DNA from 2 places in the Pseudoalteromonas sp. NZS71 genome. Region 2 is predicted to be linked to the other one. Evidence: predicted binding sites of a transcription regulator. Region 2 holds the regulator's gene; the other holds the start of a gene.
The links. Region 2 encodes sigma-54, which starts transcription at its own class of promoters, with help from an activator protein. Its sites were predicted from a motif close to GTTGGCACGNNNNTNGNNT; they were not measured.

Region 1 (8,174 bases), on a different contig from region 2:
TTTAGTGGAGTTTGCTCTGCATGCGCTTTCGACTAGCGCCACTGCTTCGTTTAAATCAAACGGCTTAGCGAGGTATTCAAAAGCACCTTTTTGGAATGCATTTACAGCTGAGTCTAAATCTGAGTGCGCAGTCATTATAATAACCGGCAGCCCAGGGTTTTGCTCTGCAATAAGTTCAAGCAACGCCATACCATCCATACCAGGCATTCGTACGTCAGAAACTAAAACAGTAGGTTGGCTAAACTTTAGGGCGCTTAGTACATCTTGCGCATTAGCAAAGCTCTCTGTGTTAAACCCTGCACGGGTTAGTGCTTTTTCAAGTACAAATCGAATAGAAGCATCATCATCTACAAGCCAAACTGTTTTCATGCAAACTCCAAACATTAATCTGCAAAGGGCAGATAGATATTAAATTCAGTATGTCCAGGCCAGCTATCACATTCTATATAGCCATCATGTTGATCTATCAGTGTTTGCGCTATTGAGAGTCCTAACCCAGAGCCACCTTCTTTATTGGTGATCATAGGGTAGAACAGTGTTTCGCGTACACTGGGATCAATACCTGGTCCGTTATCAGATATTTGGATCAACAAGGCTTTTTTAGGTGCTTTACCTGGGCGACGATGCTGATGATTAATGCGGGTTTTTATTGTTATTTCACCGCCATCTACAAGCGCCTGTTGGGCATTTCGAACAATGTTTAATACCACTTGCTGAATTTTGCCTTGATCAATGTATACATCAGGAATACTTGGGTCGTAATCTTTAACTAAGCTAATGTTAGAACAATTATCTAACGTACTTAGCCTTGCAACTGATTCAAGTGATTGATGTATATTGCCATACGATTTTTGCGGAAGTTGATTGGGTCCCAAAAGCCTATCTACTAGTTCGCGTAATCGGTCGGCTTGCTCAATGATGAGCTCAGCACATTGATCTCTTTCTTGTTGATCAACCTCATACTGCAATAACTGCGCCGCTCCGCGAATTCCACCTAAAGGATTTTTAATTTCGTGAGCTAAGCCTCTAATTAGGTTTCGGGCAGCTTGATATTGATGCATTTGATTAGACGCTTGGTCGTGCTTAATTTCGTCATCGGTTTGGCGCCACTCAAATAAAATATAAAGCGAGCCATTAAACTTAATTTGTCGTGTACTTACGGCTACTTTTGCATGGCGAGAATCGCTAAAAACCACGTCAGCTCTATGCTGCTGGCAATCTACGCCTTCAACTAATGAGTATTGTTCTATACGCTGTAAATCGATTGAATGGTAGTTAAAAAGGCTATCAAACGGTTGTTCTAACAAGCGCTTATTACCAAGGCCAAGCAGCTCGCTGGTACTGGTGTTGGCATATACAACGGTGAAGTTTTTATCAAGTAGCATGATAGCGGTTGTTTGATTTTGCCAAATGGCATCGAGTAGCTCAGGGCTAAAGTTTTTATTATTAATCATAGCTGCACCATTTTAGTGCGTGGATGTTTGCAAGCAAGTTATATGGTTAAATACACTGCTGCACGTTTAGTAATGCCCCAATTTAGTTACCTAGGTTTAGCCCTTTTCGGTGCATAAAAAATATGCAGGGTTCGCTTGTAGCAATAACTTGGTTTTTACTATTAAAAAGCTTTAATTGTAGTGTGTGCTGACCACGTTCTACATCTCTAATTGCAAAGGTTGAGCTGTCACTGGCTGGGCCGTGTGCTTTACCATCAATAAAAAGTTGTATAGTAAAACCCGTTTCAAAGCGTGGTTTTATTCGGCTAGTTACATAAACAGTGCCGGTATTTTCACGAATAGTCTGGTTATGATCAGGTGAGGAAATAGCAATACTAAAGGCCGCTTGTTGAGGCTGAGGTTGCTCGTCAAAAATGTCAGTATTTGTTGCAGGCATATTAAGATCTTGGCTGGTGAGTTTTACCTCTTGGGCCCCTTTATGAGGGGTGTCTGAGAACACTAATACGCCATTTTTATCTTTCCAAGCGTATATTTTTGTTTCACCGGCATAACCATAATTACTTAATCCTAAAGTAATTAATAGTAATAAAATCTTGTTATTCACTCTGCAGCCCTGCATTTTTATCGGTAACTTAACTTTAGTGGAGATTGACTAATTTTACCATTAAAAAAGCCCGCAAAGCGGGCTTGAGAACACACATATTTTTTACAGCTTAATTAACAGCTGTAGTACATTTCAAACTCAACTGGATGAGTTGTCATGTTAAGCTTTTCAACTTCTTTAGACTTAAGTTCGATGTAAGCATCGATTAAGTCATCAGTGAATACGCCACCTTGAGTTAAGAATTCACGGTCTGCGCTAAGTGCAGATAGTGCTTCGTCAAGTGATGCTGCAACAGTTGGAATTTCTGCTGCTTCTTCAGCTGGTAAGTCGTATAAATCTTTATCCATAGCATCGCCAGGATGGATCTTGTTTTTGATACCATCAAGGCCAGCCATAAGCATTGCTGAGAAAGCAAGGTATGGGTTAGCAGTTGGATCCGGGAAGCGTACTTCAATACGACGACCTTTTTCAGATGGAACCACTGGGATACGGATTGATGCAGAACGGTTACGTGCAGAGTATGCAAGCATAACTGGTGCTTCAAAACCTGGTACTAAACGTTTGTACGAGTTAGTAGACGCATTTGCAAAAGCGTTAATTGCTTTAGCATGCTTGATGATGCCGCCAATGTAGTAAAGTGCATCTTCAGAAAGACCGCCGTACTTATCACCAGCAAAAAGGTTTACACCATCTTTAGCAAGTGACTGGTGACAATGCATACCAGAACCGTTATCACCAACAACTGGCTTAGGCATAAACGTTGCTGTTTTACCGTATAAGTGAGCCATGTTATGGATAACATATTTCATTTCTTGAATTTCATCCGCTTTTAATACCATTGTATTAAAGCGAGTAGCGATTTCGTTTTGACCTGCTGTTGCTACTTCGTGGTGATGTGCTTCTACTACTTGGCCCATTTCTTCTAGAACTAGACACGTAGCTGAACGCCAATCTTGGAAGTCATCAACTGGAGCAACTGGGAAGTAACCGCCTTTAACACCTGGACGATGACCAGTGTTGCCATCTGCATATTCTTTATCTGAGTTCCAAGCAGCTTGCTTAGAATCAATTTTGTACATAGATCCAGACATATCTGATTTGTATTTAACATCGTCAAATACGAAAAATTCTGGCTCAGGGCCAAATAAAACAGTGTCTGCAATGCCTGTAGATTTCATGTAATCTTCAGCGCGCTTAGCAACAGAACGCGGGTCGCGCTCATAGCCTTGTAGTGTAGAAGGCTCTACTACGTCACAACGTAAAATTAATGTCGCTTCTTCAGTGAAAGGGTCTAGTTTGATTGACTCAGGAACTGGCATTAATACCATGTCTGATTCGTTTATGCCTTTCCAGCCTGCAATTGAAGAACCGTCGAACATTTTACCGTCTTCGAAAAAATCTTCATCAACTTGGTGATGAGGGATCGATACATGTTGTTCTTTACCCTTAGTGTCAGTAAAGCGTAAATCAATGAACTTGACGTCATTTTCTTTAATAAAATCTAAAACCGATTGTGACATGTGTCCTCCAACTATTGGGTTTTGTTATTGCTGCATAATTGCTTTGGTATTTACTAAGCTGATTTTGTGCCATTATTGTAACTGGCTGTTTATAAATTAAAAAAATATCATTGCATCAAAATGGAATATACAAACGCACCATATTGGTGCGTAAATATTCCATTTTAGTGCAAAATTTACAGAGCGTAATTTGTTGTTAATTTAATCAGCTGAAATTAGCATAACCTAAATGCAAAAGAGTAACAAAAAGATCGGAAAAATAGTCAAAAAGACTGTTTTTCAAAAAAATATTGAAATTTAATTCATATAATTGTCATATATAAAACAGATACTTAGTAAAAGTATTGAGAAAGTTTTAAAATATGTATTGGATAAACTTTCATCCATGTCATTAATGAGGGATAATATGCGCCCTTTTAAATCCTATGCTGGGACATCTCGCGAAAGCGTGGATGAGTGCGTAGATCTTGCAGGATCATTGAGAATTTAATTTCTCTGAGTAAATATATGAGCATCGAAAAGTTAAGAAATATAGCGATTATCGCGCACGTTGACCACGGTAAAACAACTCTGGTTGACAAACTACTTGAGCAATCAGGTACATTAGAAACACGCGGCGGTAACGAAGAGCGCGTGATGGACTCAAACGACATTGAGAAAGAACGTGGTATTACCATTTTGGCTAAAAACACAGCCATCTCTTGGAACGACTACCATATCAATATCGTAGATACTCCGGGACACGCCGATTTCGGTGGTGAAGTTGAACGCGTACTTTCGATGGCTGACTCAGTATTATTACTTGTTGATGCTCAAGAAGGTCCAATGCCACAAACGCGTTTCGTTACGCAAAAGGCATTCGCGCAAGGCTTAAAGCCAATCGTAGTTATCAATAAAATTGATAAGCCAGGTTCACGTCCTGATTGGGTTATGGATCAAATCTTTGATTTATTTGACAACCTTGGCGCAACTGACGAACAGTTAGATTTTAAAGTAATCTACGCTTCAGCTATCAACGGCTGGGCAACACTAGATTTAGACGAGCCATCAGACAACATGGAACCTATGTTCAAGATGATCGTTGACGAAGTATCACCACCGGATGCAGATCCTGAAGGTGACTTCCAAATGCAAATTTCTCAACTAGATTACAACTCTTATGTTGGTGTAGTTGGTATTGGTCGTATTAAACGTGGTTCTGTTGCTCCTAACCAACAAGTTACTATTATCAGTGCTGATGGCACTACACGTAATGGTAAAATTGGCGCAGTACAAAGCTACCTAGGTCTTGAACGTATCGAAACTGATAGAGCTTACGCTGGTAACATCGTAACTGTAACAGGTATTGGTGAGCTTAAGATTTCTGATACAGTTTGTTTCCCAGGAAACGTTGAAGCATTACCACCACTAAGTGTTGATGAGCCAACTGTAACAATGACATTCTCTGTAAATAACTCACCTTTCTGTGGTAAAGAAGGTAAGTTTGTAACGTCACGTAATATCCGTGAACGTTTAGACAAAGAATTAGTACACAACGTAGCACTTCGCGTTGAAGATACTGGTAGCCCAGATAGCTTCCGTGTTTCTGGTCGTGGTGAATTACACCTAGGTATCTTAATCGAGAACATGCGTCGTGAAGGTTACGAGCTTTCAGTTTCTCGTCCGGAAGTTATCTTACGTACTGTAGATGGCGTTCTAGAAGAACCGTTTGAAACAGTTACTATTGACTGTCAAGACGAGCATCAGGGTTCTGTTATGGAACAAGTTGGCCTACGTAAAGGTGAGCTTACTAACATGACTCCAGATGGCAAAGGCCGTATGCGTTTAGATTTCATGATCCCTAGCCGTGGTTTAATTGGTTTCCAAACTGATTTCATGACGCTTACTTCGGGTTCTGGTCTTATGTACCATACGTTCGATCATTACGGTCCTCACAAAGGTGGCGACATCGGTGTTCGTAAGAACGGCGTAATGATTGCAAATGCAACTGGTAAAGCACTTACTAACGCATTATTCAACTTACAAGAACGCGGCCGTTTATTCATCGGTCACGGTGTTGAAGTATACGAAGGTATGGTTATCGGTATTCATAACCGTGATAACGACCTTACAGTTAACGCCCTTAAAGGCAAGCAGTTAACTAACGTACGTGCATCTGGTACTGATGAAGCGCAAACGCTTTCTCCACACCTTAACTACTCACTTGAGCAAGCGCTTGAGTTCATCGATGATGACGAGCTAGTTGAAGTAACTCCACTAAACATTCGTATTCGTAAGCGTTACCTTACAGAAAACGAACGTAAACGTGCAGGTCGTGGACCTAAAGCATAATCTATTAATTTAGAATTATGATTTTAAAAGCCGCTGTATTGAAAAATACAGCGGCTTTTTTGTGTTTTGAAAACAAGAGCTGTAGGCTATAAGTCGTCAGCTGACAGTATTTAGCTCAAAATTACATAGCTACTGTTTTGTGATGAAATTTCCATAATATATTTACCTCTAAAAGCGCAGCGCCTCTTAACCTCTTTGTGAATAATTTACTTAAAGATCTTTTGCACAAGGAGAAGGGAATGAGAAGAGAAAGAGAGAGCTGAAACAGCCATAATGCAAAGTATCAGTGTTTGTTGGTGGGATTTTTTTGCGTTGGGTTTCGCTTCGCTCAACCCAACATACGTGTTCAATTATTTTATTGGTAGTTACTTACTTTTTAGGGAGTAGGGTGATTTTGCCAAATACGTCGGCATCTATAAATCCACGGTTTCTGTCGCCATTTACTGGCTGTACTTCGTGTGAGCCCATAAAGTGCTCGCGCACGTCACTGCCATCGTTATCGCAATACGCTAACATAAAGCCAATTACTTGTTTTTCGCTAAGTGTAATTGGGGTGTTTTTAGCACCTTCTTTATAATCATTAGGGTAGAGCTTTATTGCTACTTCCCAGGTAATGTTAAAAGGCGCAGTGGTGTTGCGCTTCCAGTTACTGACTAGGTGGTCGGTATACAAATGGGCTTTTTTATCAGGTCCGTAATCGGCGGCTTGGTTATCAAGGCCAATATGGTATGCCAAAGCGGTGTGATTAAATTGATGATTTCCGCCTGATGCATCGCTATCAATAAATACTTCAAGCGCATCGTCATCCCAATATTTATACGTTGGATCGGCGTGTGTATCTATTAAAACGTCATCCACAATATCGGCTTGTAGGTATAAATAGTTTTGATCCCACAGTAAGCGATAACGCCCTTTAAAGTCGGCATCGTTTGATGGCAGTGTGCCATCCATTAAATAAGGCATATCGTGCCAAGCGGCTTTATCCCACGCACTTTCTGATAGGCCATCAATAGTAATTGGAGTTGATGTATGTTCAACATCAATGGCCATTGCAGGCGTGCTTAATAAAAAGCTTAAGGCGAGTGCTAATTTTTTCATTAATTTCTCAATTTTATTGTGGATTTGTCTTAATGTAATAACAATCTTAAAACAGCTAAGTAAATAGTTATAGTGAAATACTTTCGCCTTCGTTTAAAATATACAGCGGTACTTTTGAATCCATTTTATTGTACATATGCAATAAGCGCAGCAAGGCAGAGTGGCTAGTATGGTCGCCCATTTTCCAACTTGAGTTACCGTATCCCCACGGTATCATTACTTTGCAGTTAAGTTCTTGTGCTGCGTTGAGCGCATCCTCTGGTGTAGTGTGAACGTAGCGGTAAAATTTGCCACTTTCTTTACTGTAGTAAGATGCGATTGGTATTAAGCACACATCTATATCGCCATATTTTTGCTGTATATCTTTAAAGTGTTTTGAGTAGCCCGTATCGCCTGCAAAAAATAAGGTACTGCCGTTTTGTTCAAGCAGCCAGCCATTCCACGCGTCTTTATTATTATCTTCGTAAATAAAGGGCACCAATACGCGAGCGCTAAAATGATGAGCTGGCACGGCATTAATAACTAAGTCGTCAATGTTGGTTGTTGAGTACCACGGCATTTCGCTAATATTAAAACCGCCGGTGGGGAAGTTGTCGGCCATACCGAGTGGTGTTAAATAGCGAGGTTTATTGCCAATGCTTTGTATGTCGGCTTTATTAAAGTGATCGTAATGAATATGCGAATACATTACAGCATCAATATTTTCCAGTTCTTGTTCACTAGGCCAAGCGCCTGCTTTACGATAAATACCACCGCCGAGTTTAAAGCCAAGTGCAACTGGAGAATCAAACTGATTTTTTACTGGATCAAACAGCACACTTTGACCATTTGGGGTGTTAATTACAAAACTAGCGTGACCAAGCCAGCGTACGGTATAGCCGGTGCTAAGCTGTGGTTTAGTTTGCTGGCCTTGGTACTGGCAGTTTTCGCTGCCGGTTTTGCATAGTAAGTCTGGGTGGGCTGGGTAGCAGTTTTCAGTACAGGTAGTGGGATATGTTTTTTCACCTGTGTATAAATTTTTATAACGACCGCTCTTATCATTAATAACAACAACTGAGTCAGAGCTGGTAATACGATTAATATTATTAGGTGCACCGCAGGCCGTTAATATACATAAGAGCATTGTTGCGATTAAAAAGCGTTTCATTGTAAATCCCTTTTAGCATT
Region 2 (8,174 bases):
AATTTTATTGAACAAGGTCTTCGCGTTTTAGATGTTGAGCGCCAAGCACTTAGTGATATTGCACAATATGTAGATGAGAATTTTAATAACGCGTGCCAATTAATGTACGACTGCGAAGGCCGTATTATTGTCATTGGCATGGGTAAATCAGGTCATATTGGCAATAAAATCGCGGCCACTCTTGCGAGTACTGGCAGCCCTGCATTTTTTGTTCACCCTGGTGAAGCAAGTCATGGTGATTTAGGTATGATCACTAAAAATGACGTGGTTATGCTTATTTCTAATTCAGGAGAGACCAGCGAAGTTTTAAATATCATTCCGGTTTTAAAACGACTTGGTGCCAAAATGATATCGATGACTGGCAATACGCAATCAACCATGGCGACCCTTGCTAATGTACATGTGTGTATTAAAGTAGAAAAAGAAGCCTGTTCATTGGGTCTAGCTCCTACATCAAGCACCACTGCAACGCTTGCGATGGGCGATGCCATGGCAGTTGCACTATTAGAAGCCCGCGGCTTTACAGCTGATGACTTCGCGCTATCTCACCCAGGTGGTAGTTTAGGCAAGCGCTTACTGCTTACTTTAAAAGATGTTATGCACGGTGGCGCAAATACACCTATTATTAGCGTTTCACAAACAGTTAAAGACGCCCTTATTGAAATGTCCGCCAAAGGTTTAGGCATGACAGCCATTGTTGATGAAAATCAGCAGCTCGTGGGATTATTTACCGATGGCGATTTACGTCGTATTTTAGAGCAAAGAATTGATATTCATACAACACAAATAGATGTTGTTATGACTAAGTCATGTACTACGGCTACACAAGATATTTTAGCCGCTGAAGCGCTTAATATTATGGAACACAAACGTATAAATGGCTTAATCGTCGTCAATGAGAAAAACCAACCTATTGGCGCATTAAACATGCAAGACCTATTAAAAGCAGGAGTGTTATAAATGCAATTTGAAGAACTCTATCAACCGCTGAGCGATGATGCAAAAGCACGCGCTAAAAAAGTAAAGCTACTTATATGCGATATTGATGGTGTATTTTCTGATGGCCGTATTTATCTTGGTAATCAAGGTGAAGAGCTAAAAGCATTTAATACAAAAGATGGTTTTGGCATTAAAGCGCTTATAAACAGTGGCTTTGAAGTGGCTGTAATTACTGGTCGTCATTCACAAATAGTGCAACAACGTATGAGCAGCTTAACCGTACAGCATATTTATCAAGGCCAAGAAAATAAGCTCATTGCCTATCAAGAATTAAAAGACAAACTCAACCTTAGCGATGAACAAATTGCTTATATCGGTGATGATGGCCCTGACATGCCCGTTATGGAATTAGTCGGCTTTGCTGTTGCAGTAAATGATGCCCATCCACTTATTAAACGTTTATCACACTATGTAACGCAAATGCCTGGCGGCTTTGGTGCAGTAAGAGAGCTCACCGACTTACTTATGCTTGAAAATGGTAAAGCGTTGACTACACAAGGCACTAGTTCATGAATGCAGCGCGCATAATATTAAGCGTTTTATTCATTAGCTGTATGGTTTGGCTTTGGTACCCTTATTTTACACAACCAAATATTTTGCCTCAGACTGAGCCTGAAGTTATTGCCAAGCCTGATTACATAGCCATTGAACTCAAACAAACAGCCTATGACGAACAAGGTACAATCAGCCACAAAGTAACTGCGGCTAAAATGGAACTATATCAGCAATTAGGTTTCACGTTTTTTGAAAAACCCATTTTTACTTTATATAACGAAAAGCAAACGTGGCAAATAAATGCAGACGAAGCAACATTATACGAAGACAAACAATTAATTTTAGAAGGTAATGTGGTTGCCAAAAACTTAACCGATAACGCCATGATAGACAAAATCAATGCTGATAATATTCAGGTAGATATAAAGCTATTAACAATGCGCTCGGAGCAACCCGTTATCATCACTGGACCCAATTTAAAAATCACCGGCAAAGGCCTAGAAGCCGACTTAAAAACCGAAGTGATAAAACTAATTAACCATACGCGAACCATATATTATGACCAATAAAATATTAAAATCACTTATTATTCCTACACTTATACTAGCATTTAATAGCAGTGCTGCAGAGCCAAATACACAGCCTGCTGCAAATCAAATATCAATAAGCGCCGATAAGCAAGAAGGTCAATTAAAAGCTAATGTCGGGATTTTTGAGAAAAACGTTGAAATTATTCACGGTAACCGCCGTATTACAGCCGACCGTCTCGAAGTACATAAACGCGATGAACTTGGTGATAATAAGCAATTATTAATTGCCACTGGTAGCCCTGCCCACTTTGAAGAGAAGCAATCAGACGGCACGACTATGAGCGCCAGTGCTGACGAAGTACGTTACGATGTATCTAAGCGTTTTTTAACGCTTGTTGGTAATGCACAGGTATCGCAAGCAGGACAAAAAATAAATGCTAAAAGCATTACCTACGACATTGAGCAACAGCTAATCAGTGCCGAAAAAGATGAAAACTCAACTGACCGCGTTCATACAATTTTAGTACCCATTGAAACTAAAAAAAGTAAAAAAAGCGACAAAGGTCAACCATGAGCACATTAAAAGCAGAACTATTAGCAAAGAGCTATAAAGGCCGTGAAGTTGTAAAAAACGTTGGCCTTGAAGTAAAAGCGGGCAGTATTGTTGGCTTACTTGGCCCTAACGGCGCAGGCAAAACAACCACGTTTTATATGATTGTAGGCCTTGTGCCTAGCGATAAAGGTAAAATATCGATAGATGATAACGATATTACTCTTTTACCTATGCATAGTCGTGCTAGATTAGGCATAGGCTACTTACCGCAAGAGTCTTCAATTTTCAGAAAGCTAACTGTTTATCAAAACTTAATGGCTATTTTAGAAACGCGCAAAGAGCTAAATAAACAAACTCGAGAAGATACACTCGATAAATTATTAGATGAATTTAGCATACAACACATTCGCGATAGCCAAGGTATGGCATTATCAGGTGGCGAACGTCGTCGTGTCGAAATAGCACGTGCGCTGGCAGCAGATCCTAAATTTATATTACTGGATGAACCGTTCGCTGGTGTTGATCCAATTTCAGTATTAGATATAAAGAAAATAATAGAACATCTTAAAAATCGTGGGATTGGAGTATTAATTACCGACCATAACGTAAGAGAAACCCTTGATGTTTGTGAAAAAGCCTACATTGTTTCTCATGGGGAGCTGATTGCATCAGGTACTCCAGAACACGTATTAAATGATAAAACAGTACGCGATGTTTACTTAGGCGAGCAATTTAGGCTGTAACATTTACGCCATGTCTTTAAGCATCTGCTAGTATTAATTATAACAACATAAAAGGATTGTTAGAGATACATGAGGCAATCACTACAGCTGCGCATGGGCCAGCAACTTACAATGACTCCACAGCTGCAACAAGCTATTCGTTTGTTGCAACTCAGTACATTGGATCTCCAGCAAGAAATACAAGAAGCTCTCGACAGCAACCCGCTATTAGAGGTTGAAGAACAAGACTACTCAGAAGATGCTGCTGGCAAAAACGAGCAAAAAGCTGATACCGATGACATAACTGTTAGCGCATCTGCCGATGATGCTCCAAGCGAATACGAACAAGATAGTGGTGAAGCACTTGCGAAAGACACGCTAAGTGACGACATGGCTATGGATGTTAGCTGGGATGAGTACATGAGTGCCGCTCCTGCAGCATCATCGGGTCCAATGCCTGAAGATGAATCAATTTATCAAGGTGCCTCTACAGAGACGCTCCATGAGTATTTAATGTGGCAGTTACAATTAACGCCATTTAGCCCTACAGACGAAGCTATTGCTATTGCCATCGTAGAAGCAGTTGATGATTCAGGTATTTTAACACTAAGCTGCGAAGAGATTTTAGAAAGCTTTAATCAAGAAAACGAAGATGATAACGAAGTCGAACTTGATGAAATTGAAGCTGTATTAAAACGCATCCAACTGTTTGATCCTGTTGGTATTGCTGCACGTAGTTTACAAGAGTGTTTGTGTATTCAGCTTAATCAGTTTGATAAAGAAACACCTTACATTAATGAAACAAAAATGATTTTAACCGAGCATATTGATTTATTAGCTGCTCGTGACTATCGTACATTAATGAAGAAAACCAAGCTCAAAGAAGAAGAGCTTAAAGAAGTAATGACATTAATCCATACTCTTAGTCCTAAGCCAGCAGATACTATTGTAAGAGAAGAATCTGAGTATGTTATTCCAGACGTGTCAGTTAAAAAAATTAAAGGCCGCTGGGTTGTTGAGTTAAACCCAGATAGCATGCCTAAAATTCGTGTTAATAGCCAATACGCTGCAATGTCTCGCACTGTGAAATCGAGTGGTGACAGCCAGTTTATTCGCTCGCATTTACAAGAAGCTAAATGGTTTATTAAAAGCTTAGAAAGTAGAAACGACACACTTTTAAAAGTAACTAATTGTATTGTTAAGCAACAACAAGGCTTTTTTGAACACGGCCCTGAAGCAATGAAACCAATGGTTTTAAATGATGTTGCTGAAATGGTAGAAATGCACGAATCAACAATTTCGCGCGTAACAACTCAAAAGTATATGCATACACCCCGTGGTATATTTGAGCTTAAATACTTTTTCTCAAGCCATGTAAGCACCGAAAACGGTGGTGAATGTTCATCTACAGCAATTCGTGCACTTATCCGCAAATTAATCGCTGCAGAAAACTCAGCAAAACCATTGAGTGATAGCAAAATAGCGGATATATTGGCTGAGCAAGGAATTAAAGTAGCAAGACGTACAATCGCAAAATACCGCGAATCTCTGGCTATTCCACCGTCAAATCAACGTAAAAGCTTGATCTAAGACGCAAAAAAAAGAGGGTAATGCTTATGCAACTAAACTTAACTGGTCGTCACGTAGAATTAACCGATTCACTAAGAGACTATATTAATACCAAATTTGCGAAGCTAGAAAGACACTCTGATCATATTAATAATGTTCATGTCATTCTCGATGTAGAAAAATTAAATCAAAAAGCAGAAGCCACAATACATGTAAGTGGTGCTGAGCTATTTGCCTCTACGGAACATCAAGATATGTATGCCGCCATTGACTCGTTGATCGACAAGCTCGATCGACAAGTAATTAAACACAAAGAGAAGCTTGCTCGACACTAATATGATGAAATTAAGCTCACTTATATGCCAGGACTGCAGCAAAGCTGCGGTCCTTTTTAATAGCAAAAAAAGAATTTTAGAGTTCATTAGCGAACTTGCTCACGACAAACTTCCGTATTTACCGCAACAGGATATCCTTACTGCTTTAATGAGTAGAGAGAAACTGGGTAGTACAGGTATTGGCCGTGGCATTGCCATTCCTCATGGTCGAATGAGCGGTGCAGAAGAGCCTTTAGCTTTAGTACTCGTTAGCGAAACTCCAATAAATTTTGATGCAATAGATAATCGTCCTGTTGATATTTTTGTCGCACTCATCGTACCAGATGGCGATAACCAACAGCACTTAAAGACTCTCGCAACCATTGCTGATAAACTAAACAACAAAGATTTTTGTAAACAGTTACGCTGTGCAAAATCAGATGCTGAGCTTTACCAAGTTATTGTCGATCAATCATAGTTTTATAAAGGGTGTTAAATGGAGTTAATTATCATAAGCGGCCGTTCTGGTTCTGGAAAGTCGGTTGCTTTACGCGTTGTAGAAGATTTAGGCTATTATTGCGTAGATAATATTCCAGTTAACTTGCTTCCTTCATTAGTTCGCAGTGTGTCTGATAGCTACGATAAAATTGCTGTTAGCATTGATGTGCGAAACATCCCTAAAGAGCAAGATGAATTTAACGATATTCTTGAATACTTACCAGGCTTTGCAAATCCTACGTTATTTTATTTAGATAGCGACGATCAAACGTTGATAAAACGCTTTTCAGAAACACGCAGGTTACACCCACTATCAATTGACTCGCTGCCTCTTGATTTAGCCATCAAAAAAGAAAAAGAATTACTTGATGTATTAATCACCCGCGCCGACTTTATGATAGACACAACTGATTTAAGCGTTCACCAACTTGCAGAATCTATTCGTGAAAAGATTTTAGGTAAAAAAGATAAGCAACTAATTGTCACGTTTGAATCGTTTGGTTTTAAACACGGTATACCAAAAGAAGCAGACTATGTATTTGATGCGCGTTTTTTACCAAATCCACACTGGGAACCTGAATTAAAACCTTTAAATGGGTTAGATCAACCCGTTAAAGATTATTTGGCCAATCACAGCATAGTGCAAAAATTCACATGGCAAATTCAAACATTTGTACAAACGTGGTTACCGCACTTAGAGCGAAATAACCGCAGTTATTTAACCATAGCTATCGGATGTACAGGCGGACAACATCGCTCTGTATATTTAGCGCAAACTATCGGTGAAAGTTTTGCAATGACACATCCCAATGTAAAAATTCGCCATCGTGAACAAGAAAAATAATAGAGCTGAATAATCACCTGTTCAGCTTAGGTAGAGTAAGTTATGCACTGTGAAGACACTTTTTTAATAAAAAACAAATTAGGCTTACACGCTAGAGCAGCTACTGTGCTTGCGCAGTTAGCAGTACAATTTGATGCGACAATCACATTATTTCAAGATGATAAAGAAGCCGCGGGCGATAGCGTACTTGCACTAATGTTACTTGAAAGTAGCCAAGGCAAAGAAGTAAAAGTTGTATGCAAAGGCCCCGATTCTGAGCAAGCTTTACATGCTGTTGGAGAGTTAATAGCACAACGTTTTAATGAGCAAGAATAAACAGTTATAAAAATAATGCTCGCATTACTAACGCCTCAACTAAAACAGATATATAAATACGGTTAGTGACGCCAGTTAACTCACCTCTCCCCATAAAGTAATATAAAAATTTATAAAGGACGCCAATGCCTGAAGCTTTTGAACAAGATTACCCACTACAGCAACTAAAACAAGTGACTAAGTCACTCAATAGTGGTCAATTTGTTCAAGTTAGGCGCATGCTCGCAAAAACAGCTCCTTGTGATACCGCATTATTATTAGAATCATCCCCCCATAAAATTCGCCGACTTCTCTGGCAGTTGGTTGATCCTGATGTGCAAGGCGATGTTCTTGAAGAACTATCAGAAGATGTTCGCTTAGGCATTATTGCCCAGATGGAACCTAAGCACATTGCAGCCGCAACAGAGGATATGGGCCACGATGACTTAGGTGAAGTATTACGTAGTCTGCCAGATACCGTTTATAAAGACGTTGTTAGCGCGATGGACATTCAAGACCGTGAGCGTGCAACACAAGCACTTTCGTATCAAGAGCGTTCTGCTGGCGCGCTAATGAACACCGATACGGTGACCATCCGCCCTGACGTTACGCTTGATGTTGTACTTAGATATATTAGGCTACGCGGCGAGTTACCAGAAGGTACCGATGACTTGTATGTTGTTGATAAGCATAATTGCTTTATAGGCGCTTTATCACTCAGTACATTATTAACTAACCCGCCAGAAAAAATTGTTCGCGATTTAATGGATGAAGATTGTGAGTCTATCCCAATCTCTATGGATGAAAGTGAAGTCGCGCAATTATTTGAACGTCATAATTGGATATCGGCCCCCGTAGTTGATGATAACGATCAGCTCCTTGGTCGTGTAACTATCGATGACATCGTTGACGTAATAAGAGAAGATGCGGAGCATAGCTTACTAAGTTTAGCCGGTCTTGATGATGAAGAAGATACCTTTGCACCAGTACTAAAAAGCTCTAAAAAACGCTCAGTTTGGTTAGGTGTCAACTTACTAACGGCACTTGCAGCTGCTTTTGTAGCTAGCTTTTTTGAAGGCACTTTAGATGTTTTACCTATTTTAGCTGTACTTAACGGTATTGTCCCTTCTATGGGTGGTGTTGCAGGCAGCCAATCATTGACGCTTGTTATTCGTGGTATTGCGGTAGGTCATATAAATCAAACAAACCAACGTTTCTTGATGATGAAAGAGCTTGCTATTGGCGCGTTAAACGGGGTTTTGTGGTCGTTGTTAATAGCAGGTGTTATTGCCCTATGGCAGTGGGACTTTATGCTTGGTGGCGTACTCGCCTTCGCTATGTTTATGAACTTAGTGG

Region 1: a site for sigma-54 is predicted at 3,634-3,652, ahead of glnA (glutamate--ammonia ligase). Genes of this name have one in related genera too.

What each region holds. Positions count from the first base shown of each region.
Region 1 is NZ_JADYWS010000007.1:108,466-116,639, reverse strand. It holds gene ntrC (nitrogen regulation protein NR(I)) at 1-369, opposite strand, end outside; gene glnL (nitrogen regulation protein NR(II)) at 384-1,454, opposite strand; gene I6E85_RS06495 (DUF4124 domain-containing protein) at 1,537-2,058, opposite strand; gene glnA (glutamate--ammonia ligase) at 2,172-3,578, opposite strand; gene typA (translational GTPase TypA) at 4,086-5,909, shown strand; gene I6E85_RS06480 (CBM9 family sugar-binding protein) at 6,279-7,007, opposite strand; gene I6E85_RS06475 (MBL fold metallo-hydrolase) at 7,075-8,154, opposite strand.
Region 2 is NZ_JADYWS010000008.1:142,886-151,059, forward strand. It holds gene I6E85_RS07385 (KpsF/GutQ family sugar-phosphate isomerase) at 1-960, shown strand, start outside; gene kdsC (3-deoxy-manno-octulosonate-8-phosphatase KdsC) at 961-1,512, shown strand; gene lptC (LPS export ABC transporter periplasmic protein LptC) at 1,509-2,063, shown strand; gene lptA (lipopolysaccharide transport periplasmic protein LptA) at 2,053-2,598, shown strand; gene lptB (LPS export ABC transporter ATP-binding protein) at 2,595-3,320, shown strand; gene I6E85_RS07410 (RNA polymerase factor sigma-54) at 3,390-4,889, shown strand; gene hpf (ribosome hibernation promoting factor) at 4,916-5,203, shown strand; gene ptsN (PTS IIA-like nitrogen regulatory protein PtsN) at 5,208-5,660, shown strand; gene rapZ (RNase adapter RapZ) at 5,679-6,524, shown strand; gene I6E85_RS07430 (HPr family phosphocarrier protein) at 6,567-6,839, shown strand; gene mgtE (magnesium transporter) at 6,965-8,174, shown strand, end outside.